One region of the Paenibacillus sp. OSY-SE genome, then DNA from elsewhere that is predicted to be linked to it. Evidence: riboswitches for the same ligand, from Rfam matches in the RefSeq annotation. Region 1 holds a riboswitch; each other region holds the start of a gene.
The links. Region 1 has a riboswitch for cyclic di-GMP ahead of A372_RS0114780 (4'-phosphopantetheinyl transferase family protein). Riboswitches for the same ligand answer to the same signal wherever they lie in the genome.
Positions count from the first base shown of each region.

Region 2: it holds a riboswitch for cyclic di-GMP, as region 1 does, so the genes downstream of both, ggt (gamma-glutamyltransferase) here and A372_RS0114780 (4'-phosphopantetheinyl transferase family protein) in region 1, are expected to answer to the same signal.
Region 3: it holds a riboswitch for cyclic di-GMP, as region 1 does, so the genes downstream of both, A372_RS0118685 (CAP domain-containing protein) here and A372_RS0114780 (4'-phosphopantetheinyl transferase family protein) in region 1, are expected to answer to the same signal.

Region 1 is NZ_ALKF01000182.1:74-4,365, forward strand. It holds gene A372_RS0114775 (helix-turn-helix domain-containing protein) at 667-1,182, opposite strand; cyclic di-GMP riboswitch class I at 1,287-1,376, shown strand; gene A372_RS0114780 (4'-phosphopantetheinyl transferase family protein) at 1,465-2,175, shown strand; gene A372_RS0114785 (non-ribosomal peptide synthetase) at 2,200-4,292, shown strand, end outside.
Region 2 is NZ_ALKF01000188.1:85,330-89,621, reverse strand. It holds gene A372_RS0118225 (methyl-accepting chemotaxis protein) at 1-918, opposite strand, end outside; gene ggt (gamma-glutamyltransferase) at 1,022-2,737, opposite strand; cyclic di-GMP riboswitch class I at 2,837-2,929, opposite strand; gene A372_RS39095 (hypothetical protein) at 3,607-3,729, opposite strand; gene A372_RS0118205 (helix-turn-helix domain-containing protein) at 4,120-4,292, opposite strand, start outside.
Region 3 is NZ_ALKF01000189.1:73,561-77,852, reverse strand. It holds gene A372_RS0118690 (class D sortase) at 7-675, shown strand; gene A372_RS0118685 (CAP domain-containing protein) at 791-1,879, opposite strand; cyclic di-GMP riboswitch class I at 2,161-2,252, opposite strand; gene A372_RS0118680 (SdrD B-like domain-containing protein) at 2,360-4,292, opposite strand, start outside.

The DNA of each region.
Region 1 (4,292 bases):
GGTTGTGATTTTTGCACCGTTCCGGTCGTTACTCCTTTGGCGTTCTTTATGTTGAAAATCTTTTTCTGAAATATTCATCTTATGATGTAGCTCTCAAGTTTTTACTTTTCGGAAAATGAAAAGGTGCTGCTATAATCAAGCACAAGCGCTGGTATCGCCATGTATCAACTTAATGTAGTTTCTGAACTAAGGGGAGAGTGGAGCTAAGTGCTAAAAGAAAAGGATCCTACTATGAACGTAATACCTGAAGGATTACAGCGTTTCAAGCGTAGTCTGTAGGCCCGCATTCCGTAGACCGTATACCGTAGACCGTAGACCCGCATTCCGTAGACTGTATACCGTGGAACGTACTGTTCAGGTCTAGGGTGCAGCAGCACCAAATGGAATAGGTAAATGGTAGGATAGAAAAATAAGACCGTCTGCTTCAGAGAGGCGGTCTTGTTTCTGTTCTGGAAAAGGGCGGAAACGTTAGTGTTCACATTTTTATCACATTATCGCTATCGCTCATGAAAACAACATGGAACTGGATAATTGTTCTGCTCCAAAGCGCATTGTATCGCACAAAAAAACTTAAAATAACCGAAAATTCATCATTTTTTGACATAAGTTGATTTGCATTGTCGAAAAATCGAAAGTAAAATGAAGGTAGGCGTTTAAGTTTTCATCTTAACGTTCCGATGTATTATATGGGTCTTGAGTTGGATGTTCTATCTGTTTCTCAAGTTTATAACCATGTTTTGTATACTTTAGACCTAATCGACGCAGCATGTCGCGAATGCCAGTGCGTGACATTTTAAGATGAAATTCTGACTGCAGCAAGGCATGAATATCGCGCATGCTCCAATGAGAAGCACCTTGAGCAGAAGGCGAAGGAGTGGAGATGATGCGGCGAATCAATTCTCGTTCCTGCTCCGGAGACAGCAACCTTGGTTTGCCTGGAGCGAGGCTGCGGGCAAGTAAATGCTCCATGCCACCTTCGTTGAACAGCTTGACATAAACGGATACGGATTGGCGATGGATGCCCAACTGCGCGGCTACGTCTTTGGCGAAAGCACCAGACATGATGAGTTGGATGGCCCGCACTCGATTGGCGAGTTGAGCATCGTCCAAGCTGGAAGCCAGTTGTTCTAGTGTTGGCTCGTCCCAGCCATGATTGTTGGAGATAGATAGTTTTTTCATCATACTCACTCACTTGAGATTTTATTTTAGTATAGGTCTTCATGAACAAAGGTATTCATTTCCAGTGAGTGGATGTGTAAACAAATACGTATGAAAACCGAAATATAACTTGATAAAGGCAAACTTATCGAAAGGTAAGGACGCAAAGCCTCGGGCCTAACATCCAGCAAGCGGATTATGGCGGCCGGGTTGCCATTCTATGTTGCGGTACATCAACATTTATTTGGTGACGAGGCTATTGGGGACAATAGTCTTTTTTTTTGCGTTTAGAGGATGAATCGGATTATGAATATTGTCTTGGTGAAATTGGAGGGTGGTTCTCCTCACGATGAGATGAACCGGCTGATTGACAGACTAATCCCGCATATTACTCCTGAAAAATACAAAAGACTGGACAGGCTCCGTAAGCAGAAGGAGCGGCAGCGCTTGGTCGTCGCGGATATTCTGGTCCGCAGTCTGCTTTGTCGTAAATTGGGACAGCGAAACGATGAGCTTGTTTTTCGCACCAATGAATACGGCAAGCCCTATCTTAAAGGGAATCCCGTTTATTTCAACGTCTCCCATTCAGGAAATATCGTCGTGGCTGCGGTTGATGATGCGCCAATCGGAATTGATATTGAACGAATGAGAGAGTGGGATATGGATGTGGCTCGTCTTATATGCGCGCCGCGCGAGTGGGATATGCTCACATGTACAGACGGTGATCGCGCGCGCCAGGAACGGTTCTTCACCATTTGGACGGCGAAAGAGAGCTGTCTCAAGGCGATCGGAATGGGGTTTGGCATGCTTCCGAGCTTGCTCGAAATCGTGACAGAAACCGCTGCTGTACCGCATGGCGATCCCGTATGGAGTGTTGACGATTACTATGTAAAACAATACTCCGGGGTTGAAGCAGGCTATAGTATGGCGGTTTGTGCACAGCATGCAGAGTTCACCAAGCAAGTAGAATACATAACAGTGGAACAATTGACTCATCGATTTATGATTTATCGTTGAACGAGATAAAGGAGTGGACATAGATTGGCTTCAATTCAATTGACAGTGGAAAAGTTGGCCGGACACGACGCACATTCTTTTGAGCTGCCGGCGGATACGGTACGCCTCTTGATCGAGCGTTCGAGCGAGCATTCCGTCAAGCTGGAATCCGTTATTTGCGGGGCTTGGGCTGCACTGCTTTCCCGGTTTTACAACTCGGAACAAGTGGCCCTTCATGTTGTGGGATCGGAGAACGGCAAAGGCGCTCATACCATAGTTAGCCAGAGCGACGTAACGATAGCTGGCATCGTGAGCATTCATGACAGTCTGTCGTCCTGCGCTGACACAGTGAGCATGACTTGCTCAGCAGCATTAGAGGACGGTGGCGTTGCGACTTATTGCTGGTGCGGCGCCGGAATCTGTCCCGAGCTTCCGAAGGACCAAGACGTAAGCGGGCTGCACGGCAGATTTCAATATGCTGGCGCAGATGGTGTGACATCACCGATATTTACGATTTATTATGAACAAAATCACTTCCAGCAAACGACGATAAAACGGTTGGCGGTCTACTTCATGCAGCTCCTTCAAGAGGCGGCACGGCATCCGCAGAAAACAATCGGCGAGTTGGAAATGCTGACGGAACAAGATAAACGACAGTTGATTCATGATATGAACCGGACGCAAGTGGAATATCCGAAGACTTTCACGGTACAGGCACTGTTCGAACAGCAGGTGCTTCAAGCTCCAGACCGAGTTGCTGTTGTAGAAGACGAGCGGGAGCTCACATACCGGGAATTGAACAAAAAGGCGAATCAATTAGCCCGCCGTCTGCGGAAGCAGGGGGTGACCCGTGAGCAAACCGTCGGTATTATGGCAGAGCGAACCGCGGAAATGGTCATAGGGATACTGGCGATTTTAAAAGCAGGAGGAACTTATGTCCCCCTAGATCCCGATCACCCGCAGGACCGCATTCAATACGTATTGGAGGACAGCGGCACTCAATTGGTACTGACGAGCCGGCTAGCGGCCGATTATTTATCCGGCGCAATCGAACGCGTCATCATCGACGACCCGGATCTTGCCACTGAGCTGGAGGATAATCTGTCCCCTGTCAATCAGCCGGAGGATCTTATCTATATCATTTACACATCAGGCTCGACAGGCCGGCCGAAAGGTGTGATGGTAACGCACCGCAATGTCATCCGGCTGGTCAAACATACGAACTATGTGAAGTTCGGCCAAGACGATCGCATCTTGCAGACGGGATCGCTGGTGTTCGATGCATCGACCTTTGAAATCTGGGGCTCGCTCTTGAACGGATTGGGACTGGTGTTGGTTGATAAAACGACGATATTGGATGCAGAGCAGCTGGAACAAGCCATTATCCGTCACGGCGTGACGATTATGTTCCTGACGACGGCGCTGTTCATTCAATTGGTGGACCGCAACCCGCGCATATTCGCTCCGCTCCGCCAACTGCTCGTCGGTGGAGAACTGATGTCGCCGAAGCATTTCTACCGCGCGGCGAAAGAGTGTGCGCCAATCGCGATATCCAATATTTACGGCCCAACCGAGAATACGACGTTTTCCACCTCTTTCGAGTTGAAGCACGAGGTGGATGGAACGATACCCATCGGTACACCGATTACGAACTCGACTGCCTATGTCGTGAATGAGTACGGCAAGCTGCAGCCAATAGGGGCGGTAGGCGAGCTGTGGGTCGGCGGCGAGGGTGTTGCGCGCGGCTATTTGAATCAGGAGGAGCTGACCCAGGAGAAGTTCATCGATAGCCCATTTGTGCAAGGGGAACGGATTTATAAGACGGGCGACCTTGTGCGGATGCTGCCGAACGGCAGTATTGAATTTGTGGGCCGTAAGGATCACCAAGTGAAGATTCGCGGCTATCGGATGGAGCTTGGTGAGATTGAAGCGCAAATTCATGCTCACGAGCAGGTGACTGAATCGATTGTCATCGACTTCGAAGAGACTCCGGGTCAGAAGGCGCTTTGCGCCTATATCGTGGCGGAAGGCGGTATGACGGCGGCCGAAATCCGGGAGTATCTGTCACAGCATCTGCCGGAATATATGGTGCCTGCCTATTTCATGTTCCTGGACCGGATGCCGCTTACGATTAACGG
Region 2 (4,292 bases), on a different contig from region 1:
GATGACCGTAACATTGGTCTTCATCGAAGATACAGCCGAGGTAATGGACGTTTCCGGTATATGCAAATAAAGGCCGTACCCAGTAGCCTGAATCGGGGAATAGGCTACCACGTAGGATTCACCGTTATCTGTATAATGGTAAGAAGATGCCTCATTCTCCTGCTTCAGCAAAATGCCGCCCAAATCCGAAGCAAGCTCAAGTTCGCTCACTTTTTTTCCGAGCCATTCCTTGTTCGGATGCAGCTGAATCTGCCCCAAATTGTCGACTATGATCGGATAGACCGCTCCGTTATCGATGTACAGATCCTGCAGAAAGCGATCGGCGAACGCCTCGAAGTTAATAAGACCGGTCAGCACTCCGATGACGTTCTCTTGCTTCCCTTTGACCGGCGATGCGACGATAATGGAGCGCTTGCCTGTCGTCTTCGCCAATATAACGTCGGTATAGCTTGATTTGCCTTTCAATCCGTTCTGGAAAAATGGACGCTCAGACAAGTCGATGCCGACACTGTCTGGGAACGTATCCGCAATTACGATGCCGTTTGAACCGATATATGTATTGCCGTCAAACACGTTCGCGCTCTTCGTAAATTGTTGGATAAACTCAGCCTTCGCCGCTTGGTCAGTTGAACGAATGTCTGTAGTGAGGGACAAAATGTCCATTTGCGACATGCGCTCCGTTAACCATTGATTCATAATAAGCGACGTACTTGTAACTAATTTCACGTATGATTCTGTTTGTTTGTCTACCAACTGCTTCGAACTGAACTGATATAAATACAGGGATGTAAGCAGCAGCGGAATTAATGCGACGATGAGAAACCACGCCGCCAGCTTATTTCCCAGCTTCCCAGTAAACCGTGATAACAACCCGTTTCTAGCCATCGCTTTGTTGAGAAACGGTTCCAACTTTCCCATCGGTTTCATCTCCATTTCCTACCTCTAGCGCCGTCATTGCGTTGCGACGGCAGCAGACTGCCGGTACTTGCCCGGCAGTCTTCCGTCTCACACATCCATTTAATTAATAGCCTAGCGCCGCTCCTTCGCCCCGCGGATCGGCACCGCCGAATTTGACGTTGGTGTCCGGATTAATCAGAATGACACCCGATTGGCCAACCGTATCCGTGTATTCGGCAATCGGCTGCACCGGATGGCCGCGCTTCACGAGTTCATCCCGTACCGCCTGCGGAACGCGTCCTTCCATCTTCAGATCGTTCGACGAGGATCCCCAGTTGCGTCCATGCAGCCATCTCGGCGCTTCGATCGCATCCTGCACTGTAAATCCGAAGTCGACAATTCGCGTAATAAGCGCCGTCTGTGTCTGCGGTTGCCCTTCGCCGCCCTGCGTGCCGTACAGCACATATGGCTTATTTCCTTTTAAGAGCATCGCCGGATTCAACGTATGGAACGTGCGCTTTTTCGGTTCCAGCTTGTTAATATGGTTCGGGTCCAAGGAGAAGAAGCTGCCCCGATTTTGCAAAATAACGCCGGTGTCCTTAGCGACGACGCCTGCACCATAGTCAAAGTAATGGCTCTGAATCAAAGATACGGCGTTGCCGTCCTTATCCACGAAGCCAAGCCATACCGTATCCCCTTTTGGATCGAGCGGCTTGACGGATTCTGCCGCTTTCTTCATATCAATGCGGGCAGCCATGTCTTGGCCATGCTGCTTAGACAACAGCTGGTCAAGCGGAATATCAACGAAATCAGGGTCAGTCAGCCACTTGTCCCGATCGGCAAATGCCTGCTTGGTAGCCTCCACGATAACATGGTAATAATCGGCCGTGCCTTCACCCATACTCTTCACATCAAAGTTGTTCAAAATGTTGAGAATGGACAATGACGCCATGCCCTGCGAGTTCGGCGGAACGTTGTACGCTGTATATCCGCGGTAATCGACAGAAATCGGCTTCACCCAATCCGCTTTGTGCTCGGCAAAATCCTTATTCGTCAGCACTCCGCCATTTTCCTGAATGTCCTTGACGATTTTATCGGCGATTTCACCTTTATAGAAGGCGTCTGCCCCTTTGTTCGCAATTGTCTGCAATGTCTTGGCCAAGTCCTTCTGCACCATGACTTCACCTGGTTTATAAGCTTCCCCGTTCGGCTTCAGGAAGGTGTCACGGAAGCTTTCGAAGCGCTGCAGGTTTTTCAATTCCTTGTCGCTTGTATCTAGATTCAGCTTCGTCCAGTACTCCTGATTCGGAGTTACCGGGTAGCCATTTTCCGCATATCCAATGGCCCGTTCCAGCACTTTGTCCCATGGCAAATGGCGGTCCATCGACTTTTTAGCATATTCATAAGCTTCTCCCCAGCCAGATACCGCCCCCGGCACAGTGTTGGCCGCAAGATATCCGCGCGATGGGATTTTGTCATACCCTTTATTTTTATAAAAATCGATGGTGACGTTCTCTCCCGATCGCCCGCTCGCGTTCAGCGCCTTGACTTCTTTCGTCTTGGCGTTGTAGATCAGCCAGAAGCTGTCTCCGCCAATGCTCGTATAGTGCGGATAGACGACGGCGAGCGTGGATGCGGCCGCAATGGCGGCTTCCACGGCGTTGCCCCCATCCTCAAGCGCTTGCAGAGCCGCCGCGGATGCCAAATAGTGAGGCGTAGTTACCATTCCGTTCTGAGCCATCGTCGTCGGACGGTTGGCTGCACCGGCTGCTGAGAAGGAAGTCACAAAAAGCAGACAAGACATTAGCAACATAGACCACTTTTTAAAAGTAAACCGCATGATTACGTCATTCTCCTTCCATCGTGTGCATATTGTAGAATCAAGAAAATAAAAAAAGGCGCCCCCATTGTCACCTTCTTCATCATAAGAATCAGGATGGCAGGCAACAGGCTGGCATCATCTGCCGGAAGGAAGACATTAGCCCCTGTAGCTTTGCGGCACATTCTCTCGAACGGTGTGCCTTTTTCTGTTATTACATGATTATTTATTCATATATTCATATACATAATTGAAAATTATCCTCTTCTCGAAACCTATCACTCAGAAGCGGCCGCTCCTTCACTATCATTTATCGGTTATTGCAGTGAAATTATGTATATTGCATGTCTCACATTTCCAAGATTGTCATATATCACGAGTTGTGATCAGTAACGAAATGTTCCGTTCGTGCAGTGGCATCACACTTCGGTGATTCGCTTCAACCGCCCCTTTGCTTCATTCTCCCCTTCCATCAGAAGGAGGCGGCTCCCTTTGTGCGTTCGGTTCACTCTCCTCATTGGCTTACGTCATGCCGTTCGCGCAAGATATGACCGTCTGTCTTTTCCGTAACATATCCCTCCTGTGGTCATGTCATTTGTGTATGATATTACGTGTACCTTTTCCTCGACGTTATCACTCCTGATTATATGGGAGAGTGCACATAAGGGCAGGGTAAGGACAGGGCTCATAAGCCTTCTCACCGAGTACCGCTTCACAGTACTGCCTCGAGCCTTTTGCAAGAGCCCCAAAGCCCAATCGAGCACAATAAATCAATATGTCCAAGTCGTGCACAACAACACTAATTCCTTGCAATACACTCAGTCGTGCACAACATATCTGCAATACGTCGAATCACGTGCATTTCACGAATGCAACGGAACCATAGGGGTTCAGACTCGCTCCAGCTGCACCACAACGAGCGCTTCGGGACCGCGCGCGTTGCCAAGCTTTGGGCAGTGTAGCAGCTGAGCGCTGCTTATCGGTGACCAAGCGTATTGAAGCAGCACTGCCATTGGAAAACATCCAATGGAAATTCACATGTTAAGCGGAAATGGTGCAATCCACTGGAAAACCTCCGCTCAAATCAATCCTAGTCCGGTGAAGCAGCCGAATATAAGGTCATTTGACTGTACAGTATCCAATGGAAGTTTCCTTTCTCCACACAACCTCATCAATCTATTGGACGAAATCCAACAGACAGGAGCGCAGCAGCTCAAAACGCACAAAAGCAAGAAGGATTAATCTACATATGAGCATCCGATGTTATCCCTCCTAGATACAACAGAAGCCGAAGAAGAAGAAGACATCACAGTCACGATTAAAAAGGAAGAAAAACTGTCATCTGAATGAAGGGGAAAGTGAGACGATACAAAAAAGAGGCCTTGCGGGCCCCTTACTCCATTTTATGTATTCATTCTGCGGTCAAATGTCGCGAGCATATCTGTGGCAATGCGATGGACAAGCTTCACGTCGTCCGGTTCCCTGCCCTTAAGCAGCTTCACATGCAGCTCAAGTGTGCCGGCGATACCGAGACGTTCGGCGTCTACGTTGGCTGTATCGAACGCGAAGAAATCCT
Region 3 (4,292 bases), on a different contig from region 1:
ATTGCCATGAACACACGCGTCAAAATGAAAATATGGAACGTAACTGCGCTCACGTTGCTGCTTGTCGGTTTAATATTAATCTTTTATCCCAAGTGGGTGCAGTATGTGGAACAACAGCGAGAGTTGCATTTGCTGACCGAATGGGACGCTATTCCGAAGGAAAGCTCTTACGCGGATAACTTGGCACAGCCTCTACTCTCTAAAGCATCCCTCCCTACATCTGATGTACGAACTCCAGAACCAGCTCCAGATCCTGAAGTGATGATAGACGGCATACCTTTATATGGCGCCATCTCGATTGAGAAAATCGATTTGCGGGAGCCGATGCTTGCGGGAGCCACAGCACAGTCGTTGAAGCATGGAAGTGGGGTCGTAGTGCCGAATCGCACGCCGGGCACAACGGGGAACTTCGTTCTAGCGAGTCACCGCAGCCAAACATTCGGACGGCACTTCAATCGGCTTGACGAACTCGAAGCCGGCGATGAAATTAAGATCGAAACGACGAACAACACTTATGTATACAAGGTGAATACGAAGTTTATAGTCGAACCGGAAGACTTGTCCGTGCTTGATCAGAACAAGGATGACAAGCAATTGACGCTGATTACTTGCGAACCGATGGATAATCCGACACATCGGCTCATTATTAAGGCCCTTCTCGGTGCTGAAAAGTGACCATTTTGATTACGCACTTAAAGTTGGAGCGGAAAGCTGCAATGAAAGCCGCCACATCTTATTCATGCGGCGGCTGTGCGTGCTTGTCCGTAACATGCTTGTCCGGAGCGTGGCGTCAAAGATTTGGAGTATAAAAGTTTTGCGTGTAGAACACATTTGATTTGCCCCCGAAGGATATCCCGACGCCCAGTTGTTCATAATCCCCAATTATATTTTTGCGGTGCTTGCTAGAGTTCATCCAGTCCTCGTGGACAAAGATGGCACTTGTCTGGCCGGCTGCAATGTTTTCTCCAGCCACTTTGTAAGTGATGCCGTCCTTTTTGATCCGATCGAAAGGTGTTTTTCCGTCAGGGTCGTTATGGTTGAAAAAATTTCTGCTCTTCATATCTGTGCTATGTTTGCGTGCTGTATCCGCAATAACATCGTTCCACTCGTATGGTTCCTTGCCGTAGCGCACGCGGATAGCATTGGTCAGATCGAACACTTCCCGTTCAAAGCTTTCACGCAAGCGTTCACTAGGCGTACCGTAGTATCCTTTAAACGCTAATTCCGTTTCCGCAGCGATAAGCTGAATCGCCGTAACCGTGCCCTGCTGGTTCAAATCGTAAAATACGGTTGCATACAGGTCGCCAACTCGATGAATGCTCAGCTTGCCGCCGTTGTCTTTGTAATTATAATTGGTGTTCCCTTTTTTTATCTTGGTGAGTGCGGGGCCGAGTGCAGCTTCCACCTCTGATTTCGTCGAACCAAATTGAATGCCGCTCGCGGATGTCCAATCTTGGGCGTTCGTGTAGAGAGCTACTACTTTGCTGTTATTTACGCCGACTTGCAAGTACCGCTTATAATTGTGATTGTAGATAAACCATTCAAAGCCGTATTCGCTTACATCTTTGCGGGCTGGTTCTCCTAACACATCAATCAAAGCTTGTTCGCTCATGCCGATGGATACGCCTTGCACAATGAAATCAGTTTGGTTCTTCGAACTTGACTTCACAATCGTCTGGGTATAAAGGTCAGATGAGCCGCTTGATGCAGTCGCGGGATGTTTATTGGCTGCATGTGCTGATTGAGAGGAACAGAACAAGGCCGCAATCATAATGGTGACGAATAAGGGTACATACCACTTTCCTCGTTGTGTATAATGCTGTCGTCTGTATACCGCAGCGTTATAAGTGCCTAATATTGAAACAACACGTTTCGACATAATACCATCTCCCATTCTTTTAGAGGTTGTTCAAAAAGTCCGCTGCTCATGTAGTCTCGCCTACACTGCGCTGCTCCTTACAAATTTTGCGGAGCAAAGCTCGCTTCGGAAGCATACGCTTCGAGTTCCTGTAACCTTCTCGGTGCTGACAACCGGCCTTTTTGAACACGCACTTTTAAGATTTATGCTTGAATGAGATGAATAACGGTATGTTAGGGCGACGACAAAAAGCGCCGCCCTAACGGCGGCGCTCAAATAAGCGCGACGACAAATGTCGCAATTAGGGCAACCCGGCTGTCATCGCATGTATACACATGCATTAGACCCGTGGCTTTGCGTCCTCTGCTTTCGCTAGAGTTTGCCGTTATCCATTTCGAATATCAATGTAACTATTTACACTATATATGAATCAGAAAAGGTTGTACATACTATTTTGGGCAGTTACAAGCCGTGAGGCATCTTTCCTTGACGGCTATTTGGTTAGCTTTGCGCGAACAATTTTTTTCGTGCTAACCATGCGACGAGAGCTAACGTACATAAGATGACACCGATGACAGGTGTGACAGGGGATTCTTCGCCTGTTTGAGGCAGCGTATCCATATTTTTTGGTTTGGATTTTGGCTGTTCATCCGTTATTGGCTTGGAGTCGGTATCGCCATCTATCTCGGTATCATTAGCGTCATCGTTATTTTCATCTTGTTCTCCTTCAGTGTTGTCTCCTGGATAATTGACATCGGAAGGTTCGTCTCGTTCTGAATCCGGATTAGATGGCTCAGACGGTCTATCAGGCTCCGTCGTTGGATTCGGTGTAGATGGATCCCCTCCGGAATTGTCTGACCCGCCTGGTCGATCAGGATCGGGATCTGGGCCTGGTGCCGACGGTTTGCGAATCAGTCCCGCATCGATTGTCATGTTATGCTCGCCTTGGGCAAGAGCTATGACATCTGTCCACCCGTCCTTATAAGCGTCGGAATCAAGTGAACGATCGTCTCCTGCACCTTTCAAAGTGAAAGTGTAGCCGTCCGGTGCAATGAATCTGACCTTATAATCGCCTGCATCCAAGTTATCGAAGAGATAGTATCCAGGTTTGCCTGATTCGTACACTGCGCCGGTAACCGTGTCTTTATATACCGATTCTGTCACCGTTGATCTTAACCATGTGCCGTTAGTATCGTACAGTTGTATGGTAATGCCGTTCATGCCAGTGTCCCCGTCATCCTGAATCCCATTGCGGTTCGCATCGAACCAGACGTAATTACCGATGGAACCTTTATTAGGTTCAACTGGATCTACCGGTTTGCGAACGAGTCCCGCATCGATTGTCATGTTATGCTCACCTTGGGCAAGAGCTATGACATCTGTCCACCCGTCCTTATAAGCGTTGGAATCAAGTGCCCTATTGTCGCCTGTGTCTTTCAGAGTGAAGGTATAACCGTCCGGTGCAAAGAATTTGACCTTATAATCGCCTGCATCCAAGTTATCGAAGAGATAATAGCCGGACCTGTATACATAGTCAGTCACAGTCGGATCATACACAGAACCCGTTACTGTAGGATCATAGACCGAATTCGTAACTGAACTGTAGTATACGGAGCGGGTTACTGTGGAAGCGAGCTTCTTGTTGCCTTCATTGTTGTACAACTCCACGGTAACACCGTTGATGCCAGTATCCCCATCGTCCTGAATTCCATTGCCGTTCGTATCAAACCAGACATATTTTCCGATTGCTCCCTTTTTCGGTTCAGGGTTAGGCGGGAGTTTTCTCTTTACTAATCCGGCATCGATGTCATGGCGTTTATCGCCTCTATTGAGCTCAATGATGTCCGTCGTGCCTTCTGGCCTGGCGTCGGAATCAAGGTTCCTGTCATCGCCTGCACCTTGTTTAGTGAACCCCGTATACTCTTCTGGAAGATGGAATTTTGCAAAATATTTACCTTTATCTAGTCCTGTAAACAGATAGTAGCCTGGGTTCCCTTTATGATCGTCACCTGTCAACGTGGCTTCCAGAAGTTCCTTACTGTCGGCGTCATATAATTCTACTTTGACGCCGTTGACGCCTAAATGGGAATCATTCGTCTGAATTCCGGTGCCATCTTTGTCAAACCAAACATAATTGCCGATCTCAGCCTTCGGACTATTCTTGATTTTAATTCCTACCTTGAGCGGTTCGGCTGGCAACAGGTCGGTATTTGTGTCGGTCCGTGAAGCCGTAAAGCCGAAAGAATTCCATGCGATCTCCTCATCTCCGACCGGTGCCCCAACAGGCGACCGCATCGTCCATTCCAGCACTTTCGTTTCCCCAGGTTTTAAAGCAGTTTGCTGCGCAAACACGAATTTCAGAGCTTTTACCGTCGTCAGATCTTGCGGCGGTTCGGTGCTCCACGAGCCCGTCGTCATGGATACATTGTTACTT